Regions from separate parts of the Desulfosporosinus meridiei DSM 13257 genome, predicted to be linked through region 1. Evidence: riboswitches for the same ligand, from Rfam matches in the RefSeq annotation. Region 1 holds a riboswitch; each other region holds the start of a gene.

What was found. Region 1 has a riboswitch for cyclic di-GMP ahead of DESMER_RS14270 (hypothetical protein). Riboswitches for the same ligand answer to the same signal wherever they lie in the genome.
Region 2: linked by a shared signal. The riboswitch ahead of nhaB (sodium/proton antiporter NhaB) and the one ahead of DESMER_RS14270 (hypothetical protein) in region 1 are both predicted to bind cyclic di-GMP.
Region 3: linked by a shared signal. The riboswitch ahead of DESMER_RS14780 (HD-GYP domain-containing protein) and the one ahead of DESMER_RS14270 (hypothetical protein) in region 1 are both predicted to bind cyclic di-GMP.

What each region holds. Positions count from the first base shown of each region.
Region 1 is NC_018515.1:3,083,554-3,088,958, forward strand. Features, by position in the region: gene DESMER_RS14265 (APC family permease) at 1-1,173, opposite strand, end outside; gene DESMER_RS14270 (hypothetical protein) at 1,639-1,920, opposite strand; cyclic di-GMP riboswitch class I at 2,047-2,134, opposite strand; gene DESMER_RS14275 (VanW family protein) at 2,228-3,079, opposite strand; gene mef(A) (macrolide efflux MFS transporter Mef(A)) at 3,904-5,136, opposite strand.
Region 2 is NC_018515.1:489,682-495,086, forward strand. Features, by position in the region: gene nhaB (sodium/proton antiporter NhaB) at 29-1,558, opposite strand; cyclic di-GMP riboswitch class I at 1,956-2,066, opposite strand; gene DESMER_RS02280 (helix-turn-helix transcriptional regulator) at 3,268-3,492, shown strand; gene DESMER_RS24885 (helix-turn-helix domain-containing protein) at 3,495-3,572, shown strand; gene DESMER_RS02285 (manganese catalase family protein) at 3,991-4,794, shown strand; gene tsaA (tRNA (N6-threonylcarbamoyladenosine(37)-N6)-methyltransferase TrmO) at 5,028-5,405, opposite strand, start outside.
Region 3 is NC_018515.1:3,205,820-3,211,224, reverse strand. Features, by position in the region: gene DESMER_RS14790 (ABC transporter permease) at 1-780, shown strand, start outside; gene DESMER_RS14785 (ABC transporter permease) at 782-1,609, shown strand; cyclic di-GMP riboswitch class I at 1,863-1,945, shown strand; gene DESMER_RS14780 (HD-GYP domain-containing protein) at 2,000-3,088, shown strand; gene DESMER_RS14775 (acyl-CoA dehydrogenase family protein) at 3,305-4,444, opposite strand; gene DESMER_RS14770 (thiolase family protein) at 4,783-5,405, shown strand, end outside.

The DNA of each region.
Region 1 (5,405 bases):
CATGCCTAACTGGGCTAAAGTAAAAGGAATAAAAACCCCAATAGCATAAAGTGGGATAAGATGTTCTGTTTCCCCTTCAAATACAATAATTAAAATTATGGAAAATAATCCCAGGATAATAATCCCATTCGAGTATCCCAGACGGTCTCCTCGTACGGTAAACATTCTTGCGATAAATTTGTCTTTGGCAAGATTGACAGCCAGTAATGGAAAAGCTGTATACCCTGTATTCGCTGCAAGGATTAAAATTAATGCGGTAGTACCCTGAATAAAGTAATACATCCAGTTACGCCCAAAGATAGTTTCAGCAATTTGGGATACAACTGTTTGTTCTACTACAGGGGTTATTCCGTAATAATAGGCTAAGCAAACAATTCCAGAGAATAATATCGCCAAGAGTGTTCCCATTGCAATTAAGGTTTTAGCTGCATTATTGGGCGCAGGGTCTTTGAAGTTAGGGATAGCATTCGAAATGGCTTCAACACCTGTTAATGCAGAACTTCCCGAAGCGAAGGCTTTTAGGAGTAAAAACAAACTAATTCCAGCCACAGGGGTTCCTATGGGGGTATGCAGTCCAGGTTGTACTTGGCCGGTAAAGATGTTATATAAACCAACACCAATTAATATTACTAAGGCTACAACAAACAAATAAACCGGATAGGCTAAAATAGAAGCGGATTCTGTTACTCCTCTTAAATTAAGAAGTGTAATACAAACAACAAAAAAGATGGCAATACTGACATTATGATTATGTAATGTCGGAAACGCGGAGGTAATTGCATCAGTACCCGCTGAAACGCTGACAGCAACTGTTAAAATATAATCTACCAACAAAGAACCGCCTGCGATTAGTCCAAAATTAACCCCCAAATTGTTTTTAGATACAACATATGCTCCACCGCCATGTGGATAAGCAAAGATAACTTGCCTATAAGATAAAATTAACGCTGCTAATAAAACAAGGACTCCCATTGCTATCGGAATTGAATACCAAATGGCCGTGGCTCCAATTGTTACCAGTACAATCAATATTTGTTCCGGGCCATACGCTACGGAGGATAGAGCATCAGACGAAAGTATCGCCAAGGCTTTTTTCTTGTTAAGTTTTTGTTCTCCTATTTCAGTTGATCTTAAAGGACGGCCAATTAAATAACGTTTAAAAGCATATTTGATTTTCAACACCACCTATATAGATGCTTAATTTAGAATGCCCTGTTCATGATAAAAACTCTCATATTGATACGTAAAACAAACCTTCTGCCTATCGCCTCTCAAGTCCGACATTCCTTTCAATACCGCTTCTATGCTAGGTTAGTGTTGACTTGCCGATGGAATCAATGTTTGATGAAACTGTTGAATATAATACTCCTATGCTGAAAAAATGTAAACAAATACGTAATATAATGCCAAAAAGAACGCATAAAAAGCAATCACCGCAAATAGCTGGTTTTTCTTATCTAAATATTAATAAATCGTCTTTTGTCACTAGGCAAGGAATCATTGCCTAGGACAGAAGATGTTTCATGAGAATCCTCTGTCGCTTCTATCAATCCTTTAACAAAGACCCGTTGAGCTCTCAGTCATGAGCACTCAACGGGCCTTTGTTAAAGGACGTGATTTTGAATCTGTGCTTTTGGATCAGCTTGCTCGTCTTCTAATATCCGTTTTCTTAGGGTGCTTTAAGTCTAAATTCGGCGTCATTATTTTAATCTCTTTATCCTTAATAGTCTTAACGTAAAATAAAAGGGAACCGTATAAAGCAAAGAAGATTGTTAAAACAAAATAACTCGTTGCTTGAGATACATAAGTAGTAGAAACACGAGTACTCACGTGACCTGCATTGAGCTCCAACACTTTTAAATATCCCATGGTATAGAACATTAGAGTACAAAGATAGCAAATAACCGATATTATTGGCACTTTAACACCCCCCCACACTTCGTCTCCAAAAGCCAGGAAATATAATCAGATAACTTCTTCATTCTTCATAGAAAAATCGCCACACCTTCTTGGCTGTGACGACTGTAGGTTTAACTGATTCGGTGATTCGGTAACCTGGCAATCATCAGTTATACAACTGGAAGACCCATGGCTTTGCGTCCTTGGCTTTCGCTCAAGTTTGCTAATGTCGTCACTGGTATATTTATTGGGTCAATTATACCATAGGAATAGGTCTTTTGTACCATTATTAATAGGACCTTTTTATCATTATTGCATTTATTTTTTATTAATCTTCATAAACGCCTCTTGGCTGCTTCAACTCATCCGACTGCTCATAGGTGTCTGGTACATATTTGACCTCAGCAAAATTCTTTGTTACTAATTCAGTCTCTAATATTTCCCCGCTTTTCCTTCTAATTATTTTATTTCTCCATATTTCATTTTTTCGGAAATATTTATTCCCAATTTTTAAAAACTGATGGTCTTTCTCAAATACATGATAAGCAAAGTCTAGGTTCTGATCGACCCTCAGTTCTCCTTCTAAGCACTTCTCCGAAAGCCAAAGTCTTAGTTGGAAAGTATATGCGGTACAATTCATAAACTGATAGTCTATATAGTTATAAAAAACGGTTGCCCCACTACCAAAGGGCAACACCCTTCTGTCATCTGGAAAAGGATCGAAACTGTGATGATACCGTTTGGTAACAGTCAAAGGACTATGAATAACCAACCAATGGATTAGGTTAGCTATTTGACAGATACCACCACCAATGCCAGGCTTTGCTTCTCCACAAGACAACAAAATACCTGGTAAATATCCCTTACGCTTAGTTGTGAGTCCTACTAGTTTGCAAAAAGAAAATGTTTCACCAGGCCTTATAATAATGCCATCAATCCGCCCAATCGCTATTGAGAGATTTTTAACTTTGTTATGTTGCAACTGCAGGTCTGTATCACCGAGTTTTCTAATCAGTACAGACTGATGTTTCTTCACTCGATATGGTAGCTTTTCGGTACTTTTTAGAGAAGCAAACGTTTTACCCTCAAAGCTCCACTTTAAATATGTTATCAATCTCCGAAACCATACCGATAAAAAGTAGAATATTGGGTGTACTTCGCTTAGCAACCTACGTGCCATTATCCTTTTCTCCACATCTCAAATAAATGATTACTCAAATGAAATTTACTACCCTAGCATTTTATCCGCTAAGTGCCGGGAACAGCTGAATCATTCCACTCTAATATTTCTACTCTTTTCCCCTCGCATCCTTCCTCTAAAGTAAAAATAACCCAATAAAAAAAGATTCAGATCAATATATTTCCGTACACACTCTGTCACCATAAAAAGAACACACACTTCTCAAATCCGCCTATACCAATGCTTTCACTCACCCCCGATATAGCACTGCCACTGACTCCACCTTTGATTCGTTTACCTTATCATAATGAGCCGCTTTAACTCAATTTTCAATTCTTCAGTCCGTTTGTCCAATGCTTGAATCACTTATTGATGCATACAATATTTAGAGGATCAAATAACTTCCTAAGTTATAGAACATGATTCTGGATATACATGTGCAGTTATTTAAGAAATAAGAAAGTGGGAATGTGAAATGAGTGCAGATCAGAAATGCCCTATATGCCCGAAATGCGAGCAGGAATATGATAATGCGAATTCTGGAGGAGAAATTAACGTCTGTCCAAATTGCGAAGCGATGGAAATGCTAAAAATTTACGCCAAGCACCTAGTCCAGGAAAAATAATAAACTGATTCATTTTGCCAGCTGACTAAATCCTATGAATAGCCGCATCATAAAGGTGCTCTTGATTAGGGGGTCGCAAATTTCTTCTTAATAGAATTGCGACACCCCCTACACGTGGCAAGCGGAGCAGACACATTTTGTGCTTGCTCCGCTGTTTTCAAAATAATTGTTTTTTAACTCTATCTCTCTGTATGCCTCTTTAACCTTTAATGTTTTTTTGATCTAATAGTCTGATGACCGGAATCAGTGAACAAAGTATAGCAATACCGATAATTAAAATCCCTGATATCAGAAACCAATGGTTTACACCAATTCTATCGGCAAAGAGTCCCGAGAGGATTAAGCCCATAGGCATAGCGAGGGAGATGATGCTTCCTGTAAGAGAAAAAACTCGTCCTAAATATTCCGGCTTAATTTTTTCTTGAAAAAGAGCCATTTGAATACCACTGTAAAACGGAACAGAAAGCCCCATAGTCGTACAACACAAAACAAATATCACAAAACCACTTGAAGGAAGAATTCCAGAAACAGTTAAACTTAACCCCATAAGAAAAATTGAAGCAGCCATTAGTTTAATTCGTTTCTGAAATCCGCCTAAAAGTCCTAACAACAGTCCCCCTGCCAGCATTCCGGCAGCATAAGCTATCTCTGTGATTGAAACGTGTATAGGTGTTCCATTAAAATAGCTCATACTCATCAGTGGGTAGAGGGCATTTATTGGCATATAGACAAACATATACAAAGTTCCTATTAAAAGCAGGGCAAACAATCCTTTATTTTCCTTCAAAGCAGCAAAGCCATCTTTCATTTCTTCCATAAATTTTTTCTTTATGGGACGTTGTTCTGCGTTGAGTTCCGGAATATTCACAAGGGCTACAGTTATACATGCTATTACAGCCCCTAATACGTCAAGCGCTATGATAAAATTCAAATCCCAAATGGAATATAGCAAAGCTGCAATTGCCGGGCTGACAATATAACTGATTGATTGCAAAGACTGGCTGTAACCTGCACATTTGGTCAGCTGTTCTTCCGGCACTAAAAGAGGGGTCATGGCACTTAGAGCAGGAGAATGGAAAGCTGTTCCGATACTGCGAATAAACAAAACCACCATGATAATCCCAACTGGCAATTCCATAGATAAGGCCATAAAGGCCAGTACTCCGCCAGCTCCAGCAATAGTTAAATCAGCAACAATCATAATCATCTTTCGGTTGTATCTGTCAACCAATACCCCGATGGCCGGCCCAAAGACTGCATAGGGCAGAAAGCCAACCAACGAAGCGATTGACAGCACCATCGCAGATTGGGTTTTTTCAGTAAGGTAAAAAATAATTGCCATTTGCAGGATGGCACTACTGATAAGCGAAACTGCCTGACCCGTCCATATTGTAAAAAAATCTCGTTTCCATTTTGAAGTTGTTATTGTCATATCTGCTTTCTCCTTGCCTTTTTTCGTTAGTTCGTTCTGAGTTTTAGGCAATAAAAAATGCAGCTAAAATCCGCAGTGCGGGCTTTAGTCTGCATATTGTCGTTATAAGACATTAGTAAAAACGTATAACCATAAATGGCTATACCTCACCCTTATCCATGTCTCAATTCGCAAAATAAGCACAACAAAAAAGCCCACCATTGTGGATGTTTTTACCTCTTTTTTATTGCCTGCTTATCTTAATCGAACAGAAAACATAGATAATATGT
Region 2 (5,405 bases), 2.3 Mb from region 1:
TTAGTTGTACAATACTATACCTTTAAGTTTACAACAGATACATAGTTGCCAGTACACCTGTAACTGACATGACGACGGTGTAAGGCAGTGCTAGTTTCACCATTTCCATATAAGACAGGCGAATTAGCGGAGCAAGGGCAGAAGTCAACAGGAACAGGAACGCCGCCTGACCGTTTGGTGTAGCAACGGAAGGGATGTTTGTCCCCATGTTGATGGAAACTGCCATCTTGTTGTAATGATCCAAGGCAATGCCGCCGGCTTCAAAGGCTTTCTGTGCTTCAGTCATATAGACAGTAGCCACAAATACATTGTCACTGATTGCCGAAAGGACACCGTTGGCCGCAAAGAAAGCGACAAGCTGATCCTGTCCTTCCAGGTGCAGTACCCACTGAATGATCGGTGTAAACAGATGCTGGTCATGAATAACGGCAACGATGGAGAAAAATACGATCAGCAGCGCAGTAAAGGGCATTGCTTCTTCAAAGGCATGACCGATGCGCCCTTCTTCAATAACCCCGTTGAAAGCGGTAAGCAAAATGATAATCATCAGACCAATAATACCGACTTCTGCCAGGTGCAAGGCTAAGGAGAAGATCAGTAAGATGCCGCATACAGCCATAGCAATCAAACGGATACGTCCGCGAGTATCCATGGCAGCATCTTTGGCTTTGGCATCATCTTCCATAACCTTTCGAACAGACGCAGGAAGCTGATAACCGTATCCCCAAAACTTGGTGACTTCAAGGGTAATGGCGGTCAGGAGACCAGCGATCAGTACCGGGATAGAGACAGGTGCGCTGTTTAAAAAGAAATCAACGAAGTCCCATTTCATAATGGAGCCGATGAGTAAATTTTGTGGTTCACCAACCAGTGTTGTTGCTCCGCCCAGGGCAGTACCCACAGCGCCATGCATCATCAGATTGCGCAGAAAACCCCGGAACTGGTTTAGGTCTTCTTGGTATATGTCATCAATGATATGGTCGTGATTGATATCATAGGTGTCGAATACTTTTTCGCTGGAAGCAAACTTGTGGAAGATGTTGTAGAATCCATAGGCTACGGCTATAATTACTGCCGTTACGGTTAGGGCATCGAGAAAAGCGGAAAGAACTGCACCCATTATAGAGAACAGGAAGGCCAGGGCTACTTTAGAGCGTACTTTAGTAAGGATCTTGGTGAATAGATACACAAGACCTTCTTTCATAAAATAGATCCCGGCAACCATGAACATCAGAAGCAGAATGACCGGCAGGTTCAGTTCTACTTCGTGATAGATGGAATGGGGGTTGGTCAGCCCAATCACAACGGCTTCGATGGCCAGAAGTCCGCCCGCAGGGAGGGGATAACATTTTAGCGCCATTGCCAAGGTAAAAATAAATTCGACAATCAAGACCCACCCAGTAATGTACTTACCGGCGGTAAACATTAAAATAGGGTTTAATACCAGAAAAGCAAGAATTGTTGTTTTGTACCAGCTCGGAGCATGACCGAGAAAATTTGCGCTAAATGCCCGTCCGATACCCATCTGTTTTACCTGTCCGTTACCCGTTTGTTTCATATGCCCCTCCTCAAAAATGAAAAATTCTATATCAGCTAATAACATTATGAATGTGAATATTTACGGGTTAGTGACTTTTGTAGCATTCTATCGAATTACCACTTTTTGCATTAATAACACTGCTGAACTTGCGTATCGCTCCACAGTTCGCAAGACTAAATACTACACGATGTAAGAATTAGTCCATAGGTCAGAATAAAAATTCTACTACAATTAAGTCAATGTTCAATTACCTCCTTAACAAACACTAAATAACTACTTCGATTATTACTATTAGGCCTCGGTATAAGAATAATGCTCAATAGTAAATCAATCTACAATGCAGCAGTAGGGATGATTCTTCCTAAAACAAGAAGAGAGCAATCTAAAAAGACCGCTCTCCCCAGAGAAGTTCTGTGCTTGTAGTCTGGCGATCATAGCCCTCAAAGGTATTAGCAGCCCTTTGAATTTAGCCTTAGACCCATGACTTTAGCGTCCTTCGCTTTCGCGAAGTTTACCCCAACCGAACTTGGACTATTCAACTTTTACGGATTACAAAATCATCCGTAGTATACCAAATGTTTCTTTTAATCGTCAAGTATAATAATTGGTATTTGCTTAAGTTATTACCAAAGCAAAAGGATCATAATTACAAATTCTTATATACTACGGATAAAAGTTAAATGTAAATCAGATACTATCTTTTATTTTTGGTTTATTGATTTGATTTTCAGAGAGAACGAGAATTGAGCCGGTTCTTTTTTTATGCCCCGTTTGCAGGAAGAATTATTTTTCTTTTGTTGAAAGGGTTATGTTGTCCGGAATGTCGAATGAATGTTAATAACCAGGACGAAGTTGGCCAATGGGTCCAAAGCCTAATCGATGCGGACAACCTTCATGCTTTGGAGGCTTTTTTGTGTTAGTTGGAAAATGTAAATAGGAGAGAGCTGCCCAAAACTCTCCCCTTTTAAATAGATGTCTTATTATTGCCCCTAAAATATACTATGCTAGATCGTCCTATAAGGTTACAAGCTTGGTCTGGTTGCCTCAAGAAACTGATAATACTTGGACATAAGAGATAGGAAGACAAAGCTTCCTATAAACCAGATCCACGGGCCACCATTAATAAACACCAATAGTCCAATTTGTTTCAAAATGACCGCGACAGAACAGATAAATGAACTCCAAATTATTACATAAACCCAATAAATATATCTTTCCCTTCGTTGGGGTAGAAAGTAAATAAACAGCATTACTGCCGGTGCCCACGCTAAAATCGTCCATAGAGGGAGAATGCCGACATTAAAGGGTTCCGCATGCTGGTACCTAGTTAAATTAACAAAATGGTAGAGATGTTCAACAATAAAGTCTAAACCCGATCCCCACAATATTCCAAACCAAAATAGTTTCCTAAGTTCTTGCTTTGGAATGAAAACTAGAATTAAAAACAATAATCCAAATGCAAACGTTAAATAATAATATAGATAGGGGAGATTAAGTTTCATTATATGTAGAAGCCTCCCAAAACATGATTAGCATCTGTTGGCATTATGGTTAACAAAGGTGGGCAGGAATATACACCTCGACAGAAATCCCTTCTCTATACTTGGTCTTCACCGGGAACGGTGGGGGCTTTTTTTAAAAGATAGGACCTTTTTCCTATTTTTGATCTGTATAGAGGATAAAGACTAAGCATTGCAGAAAAAGCCAATATAAGAGCGTGTGAGAAGGTGAATTATTATTTGATCATAATTAATGAAACCGTCTGTAGGCGGATAGTCCACTACAGAAATAAATGTAATTTAACCAGAGAAGATTTAGCCTCTAATGTTGGGGTCAACTTGAAACACCTTATCAGCATAGAGGCTGGATCAAGGATTCCTCGTATAAGTGAGCTTGTACAATTGGCTGCAGGACTAGGTGTCTCAATTAATGACCTAGTTAATAACGAATAGATATCCTAGATAAACTCTGTACCTACCTTAATGTGGGAGTAGAGGAGCTGTTGGAGCATAAAAAAGACGCCGGTAATTAGTAATTAGCCGGCGCTTTGTATAGTAAATTTATCGATACCATCTAAAAGGATAAAATGTATAGAAATACGTGGAAGGGTAATAACGTGGTCGATCTCTCGAAGCAATAATTGATGGATCATAGGAAAGTAAGTCAAGTAGCATATGAACAGCTCCCCTTTTATGATATAACATAATATGGAATTTTTAGAATGTTGTGCAGGAACCCTTTTAAGATATACGAAAGGAGAGCTCATTTGCTCTCCTTTTTGGTTATCTGTATATTTAGTTCAATGACAGACCTCTCGATTAATATTTTTCAAACAAGTATATTATCGTTGAATATGTTACATCCTAACAATGGGTTAAAAGTCTTGGAATGCGCACCACAAGCCACTTTGCGCAACTATTGATAAACATATTACAAAGGAGGTTTTATAGGTGTTTAAACATGTCAAAGATATGGAATATACCGTACATGTGGATAAACCGGATCCTCGGTTTGCCGTATTATTACTTGAACAATTTGGTGGCGGCAATGGTGAACTAAAAGCAGCCATGCAGTATTTTTCCCAGAGTTTAGGGTGTAATGATCCAAAGATACGAGATTTGCTCCAAGACATTGCTGCAGAAGAATTAAGCCATCTAGAGATGGTGGGTGAGTGCCTGGCGATGCTGATTGGCCCCGTCGACAATATTCCTAAAGACTTTTCGGCAAATCATATGGCCTTACTTGGAGGCGGCCCCCTTCTGGTAAACTCTGCCGGAGTACCTTGGACGGCAAACTTTGTAAATTCCACCGGGGATCTCTATACAGATCTTTCTTCCAATGCCGGAGCGGAACTCAGAGCTAAGTTAGTTTATGAGCGTCTTCTTCAGCAAACCGATGATGCCGGTGTGAAAGATATGATTCGATTCCTATTAAGTCGTGAGGAATCCCATAATTTTTCCTTCATGCAAGCCCTGGAGACCATAAAAGGAACTGGAGTAAATAAAGACTTCCGGGATTCCGATTTCTCAAAGAAATACATGAATATGTCAACAGGTCAAGGGGACAGCAGAGGGCCTTGGAACCAAGGTAATGAGTTTTCTTATGAAGAAAACCCTAATGAGAAATATGGTGGACCTGCTCAGTATGGTAAAGACCCTCAACAAGCGGGAGCTAGGGAAGTTCAGCCTGGGTATAATGACAATACGCGGAATAACCCACAATACTCTCAACCACAGCCTAATCCAAAACATTAAATATGTCCCCAAATAGACTTTTGATAGTCAAAGAGGCTAAATGTGCAATAAAATGCCATTTAGCCTCTCGCTTTTCTGCTGGTTCGCTTCCTATTAATTTAATCTGGACTAAGGTTATGCTTTAATAAACTCGTTTTACTAACAGTCAACATGGAATGTTGAGATAAAAAAATTCAATGCCCCTAGACTGAGGATTAGTTTAATAAGTGCGACATTTAATAAGTTTGATGAACCTAGTCGTTATGACTATGGGGGTTTTTTGTATGACTAAGGGGTTCCTGTTCATGATGATGGTCATGATTGTGGCTATGGCTATGGGCAAGGCCCAGAGCATGAGCCATAGTATGTTTTCTATCAGGAAGAGCATCAAGCCAACCATTATTAGCATCCTCTTTGCTGTCTAAGAAGCCGATATAAGGCTTGATATCAAGCACGGGAGTTCCGTCATAGGCATCAATTCCGGAAATTATTAGCTCGTTGCCGTGTATTTCTTTTAGCTTAACAATACTTAAACCCAAAGGGTTGGGCCTTTTCGCAGAACGGCTGGCAAAAAGTCCAATTTCAATTTCTGGGGCCCAAGGGGGTCGGGTAAGCATTTCGATGGGTGGAGT
Region 3 (5,405 bases), 120 kb from region 1:
TTAGGTACCTCTATCAGAACTCAGCGGCCGGTACTGGATGATTTGCAGGACTATTTTCCCGCCACTATTGAATTAGCGATTTTCTCAATTATTATTGCCATTATTTTTGGTATGCTGTTTGGAATTATTTCGGCCATTAAGCGCAATAGCGCAATGGATCAACTGATTAGGGGTATTTCTGTTTTAGGAGTATCTGTACCTAGTTTTTGGTTGGGACTTATGTTCTTACTGCTGTTTTATGTACATTTTGGAATAGCTCCAGGCCCTGGGCGAATAAGCCCTTATCTGAAGCCGCCCGTTGAAGTGACTCACCTTTACGTTATTGACGCTCTTCTGGCTGGAAATTGGAGTTTGGCCAGGGATGCTTTATGGCATTTGCTTTTACCCGGGTTGGTCTTGGGCTCTTTTACCATGGGCTTGATTACTCGTACAACTCGTTCCAGTCTGCTGGAAGTTATGTCCTTAGATTTCATTCGTACGGCAAGGGCAAAAGGTCTGACGGAAAAAATGATTATCATGCGTCATGCCTTAGGAAATGCCTTAATTCCTGTTGTTACGGTCATAGGTATAGGGTTTGGCAACCTTCTAGGTGGTATGGTGTTAGTAGAAACGATATTTGCCTGGCCTGGTATCGGGCAATATGCCTATAAGGCAGCAGGGAATTTGGATTTTCCTGCTATCATTGGGGTATCAATCTTGATTTCCATTAACTATGTTGTGATTAATTTGCTCGTGGACATTCTTTATGGAATTCTTGACCCCAGAGTGAGGTATCATTAATATGCTGCTGCGAATTATGAAAAACAACTTTCTGTTTTCGATAGGGATAATTGTATGTTCTTTGTGGATTGTAATTGCTCTGGTGGCGCCCTTGATTACCCCTTATAACTATTTGGCCCAAGATCTGGCCCATCGCTTTCAAGCCCCCAGCAGTCTTCATTGGTTTGGTACGGACAGCATCGGCCGAGATGTTTTTAGTCGTGTATTGATGGGCAGCCGCATCTCTCTGATTGCCGGACTGGCGACTATTATTCTGGCGTCCTTTGTTGGAATGATCTATGGCGGTATTGCCGGCTATATTGGTGGACTTACTGATGAAATCATGATGAGAATCTCAGAAATGGTCATGGCCTTCCCCGGTATTATTTTAGCTATGACTATCGCAGCTGCCTTAGGTCCCAGCCTGTATAATACTCTGTTGGCAATGGCGATCATTTGGTGGCCTAACTATGCTCGAGTAATGCGCAGTATGGTTATTGCCAACAAAGAGAATGAGTATGTGGAAGCGGCCAAATCCCTGGGTGCCTCCCATTTTAGAATATTTTTTAACGAGATTCTCCCCAATAGCGTTGGACCGGTTTTAGTCTTGGCAACTCTGGATTTTGGCAATGCGATTCTTCTTTTTTCGGGCTTGAGCTTTTTAGGGTTAGGTTCTCCTCCCCCCACTCCGGAATGGGGAGCAATGGTTGCCGATGGCGTATTGAATTTTAACTATTGGTGGATTGGGACTTTTCCTGGCTTAGCGATTCTCACAATGGCAGTAGGAACGAATTTCATAGGGGACAGCTTAAGGGACTTTTTGGATCCTAGGTTGAGAAAGGAGCTTTAGCCTGATTCAGTGGCAGATACGGTAGGCTGTGTAAAATTAACTTGCGGCGGCATAGTTAATTTTACACACTTAATTCCCTGAAGATTAAAATTTTATCTTTAATATAATTAAGAATATTTATGTAGAAATTCGGTTATTGAAGGTAAAATGAGGGAAGTTTTAAGAAAAAAGTATATAATTTGTATATGTAGTATGATATATTAGGTACAAAGACCTATGTACGTAGTACTTAGGTAATATCAATATCGTAATTCTGCGATAAAGGCAAACTCAGTGAGAACTGAGGACGCAAAGCCACGGGTCTTACACATGTGTGAAGACAGCCGGGTTATCGAATAGATAAGAAGTTTCGCTGAATTATGTCAGCTTTTTTTGTTTTTAGGAGGAATTGTGGTTTTGATAACTTATTTGGAACCTTTATCGACGGCAATATTCCAAGTTGGAGAGCTTTCTTCGCTTGATTTGTTTGATAAACAAGGAATACTTTTGTTATCTAAAGGCAAGCCTATCACAGCGAATATTCTAGAACTTCTCCGGAAACGCAAGCTTTACACCTTAAAATATAAGCTGAATAAATCTCAAAGGTGTAATAAAACCTACAAATTTGATGAATCTGAATACCAAGATATTGTGGGTAACATAAGAGAAGTTTTTGAAAATATGTGTCTTTTTAGTGTCGATCATTTGTATAAGACCTTATCTGCTGTGGATAAGATTATCCATGAGCTGGAAGGAGCCGATCAAGTATACATAGATCTAAATAAGTTTCGTCAGTTCGATGACGATACCTACATCCACTCCGTGAACGTGGCAATTTTAGCCACACTTATAGGGATGCAAATCGGTTTTGCCGGACAAACCCTAAGAGATTTAACCCTAGGTGCGTTGTTGCATGATATAGGTAAAGGATCAATACCTCCTGAGATTTTGAATAAGCCCTCAGAATTGACGGCTAAGGAATTAGAGATTATAAAGAAGCATCCCCTTATCGGTGAGGAGATGCTTAAAGAGGCGGATTTATCCGCTGAGGTGCTTTCAATTATTAGACACCACCATGAGCGCTGGAATGGCCATGGTTATCCTGATGGAGTAAGTCAGCAGGCGATTACTATTAACGCGCAAGTAGTTGCAGTTTCAGATGTGTTTGATGCTCTGATTAGTGATCGCCCCTATAGAAAAGGGCTGCCACCCTATTATGCCTTAGAATTAATCATTGCCGGTTCGGGTGAAGATTTTAATGAAAATATCGTTAAGAGCTTTCTGCAATGTTTAGTACTTTATCCCAAAGGTTCAATTGTCACCTTAAACACCGGAGAGGTCGGCACGGTAATAAAGGTTCAAAAAAGCTACCCCAGTCGTCCGATCATTAAAGTCTTGTTTGATAAGTATGGCAATTTCTTAAACAGTGGTAGGATATGTGATTTGTCAAAGGACTTGACAAAGTTCATAGCATCGATAGATTTTAAGTATGTGCCCTAACTCTTAGGTCAAAATATTTTAGCGAGTTAACCGGCGGTTTGAGGATCAGGAAAACTCGAACTCTAGGCTGAATTGTGTATATTAAGTGAGGCTATTGGTTTTTTAATAATCCAATAGCCTCACTTTAATTATTAACAGGGAGTTTTTCATCAATTTTGAGATACCAATTATATAAGTGGGTTTTCCGCTTTTCTGCTTCCAGACCAGAAGAAAGTCTTAAAACAAGCGTTTGGCAATGGTAATTTTCTCGATCTCCTTGGCACCTTCATAAATTTCTAAAATCTTAGCATCGCGATAAAAACGTTGAATATCATATTCGTCGATATAACCATAGCCGCCATGCATTTGTAAAGCTTTGTCAGTAACCCAGACTGCGGTTTCACCGGAATAGAATTTGGCCATGGCATTAAGTGCAGGATCCAGCTGTCCATTATCCGCCTTCCAAGCGGCCTTATAAATTATGTTCCTGGCTAATTCTATTCGTGTTGCCATCTCGGCCAGTTGGAACTGGATGGCTTGGTTAGCAGCCAGAGGGACACCAAAGGTCTTGCGTTCTTGAACATATTTTAAGGCTAAATCTAAGGCCCCTTGAGCTAAACCAAGCCCTTGAGAGGCAACCATGATGCGGGTCTGATCAAAGAAGTGCATTAGTTGGTAAAAGCCATTTCCTTCTTTACCGACAAGATTGGCTTGAGGAACTCGGACATCTTCAAAGGTGATTTCAGCTGTATCCGAGGCACGAATTCCCATCTTGCCGTGGATTTTCATTCGAGTAATCCCCGGGCTGTTGGCATCAACAATTATTAAACTGTGACGCTGAGTTTTTTTCGGTGAGTCAGGGTTTGTGACGCATAGGGCCACCATGTAGTCACAAATTGTTCCGTTGGTAATAAAGGTTTTGCTGCCATTAATGATATAGTCTGAACCATCTTTAACAGCGCGAGTTGAGGTTCCTGCCACATCGCTCCCGGCGTTTGGCTCGGTATAGGCCCCGGCGAAAATTGCCTTCCCGGCCGGCAGTAAGGGGAGATAGGTCTTCTTCTGCTCTTCGCTGCCATAATTTATGATGTTTTCTGCTCCGAAAGTTGCTGCAACAGCGGCTAGGCCAAGGCCCAAATCTACCCGAGATAGTTGTTCTGTGATTAAAGCTGTTTCAATCCAGCCTCCTCCTGGGCCGCCATATTCTTCTGGAATAGCAATTCCCACCAGCCCGGCTTCACAGGCTTTTTGCCAGACTTCTCGAGGGTATTTTTCCTCGCGATCACATTCTTGGGCGAAGGGTGGAAATTCCTTCAGGGCAAATTTGTAAGCAAGGCTTTGGAAGGCTTGTTGCTCTTCAGATAGTTCAAAATCCACTTGAGAGACCTCCTTTTAATTTCCGAATATTGCAATTTATGTGCCAGTGCACCTAAGCCCATTTTCCTGATTTCTGAATGATAATTCTCCGGAAAGGTGTGCAGTGTGTTGTCAACTGTCCGTCATTCAGGACAACTGCGGATTGGCAAAGGACAAGGGGCAAGCTGATGAAATTAGTCGTTCACTTGAAATAGGGGCTCTGATCTTGAGTGGCACAGTAATTGCAATGTTCAGTGTGTGATTAACAGAAAATTCGAATATTACGTCTGAGGTGTTTCCTCCCCCTTAAAGAATAGGGACGAGAGGACACAGTGAATATAAGAAGGGTGGTAAAAACAGTGAGAGAAGCAGTGATCATTGAAGCGGTGAGAACCCCCATAGGTCGAAGAAAGGGATTATTGAGCAGCCTTCGCTCGGAAGATTTGGCAGGTATGGTGTTGAGAGAAGTTGTGAAGCGGGCAGGAGTGGATTCGGCTTTAGTCGAGGATGTGGTTATGGGCTGTGTTACTCAAGTTGGGGAGCAAGGTTTTTGTATCGGAAGGCAGGCAGCCTTGATTGCTGATTATCCCTTACATGTACCCGGGGTGACAATTGATCGTCAGTGTGGATCCAGTCAACAGGCAGTCCATTTTGCTGCTCAAGCAATTTTAGCCGGAGATATGGATATTGTGGTGGCGGCAGGTGTGGAAAATATGTCGCGAGTTCCTATGGGCTCCAATGTCAAAGGGACGGATTTATCCCCAGAGCTTACCTCGCGCTATGAGATTATTAATCAAGGCCTCTCTACGGAACGAATTGCCCAAAAATGGGGGATTAGCCGCCAACAAATGGATGAGTTTTCTTTAGAAAGCCATAGCAAGGCAGTTAAGGCTCAAGAAGCAGGCCGGTTTGAACGGGAGATAATGCCTATTAAGGTGGTTTTACCGGATGGCAGCGAGAAGATATTTAACACAGATGAGGG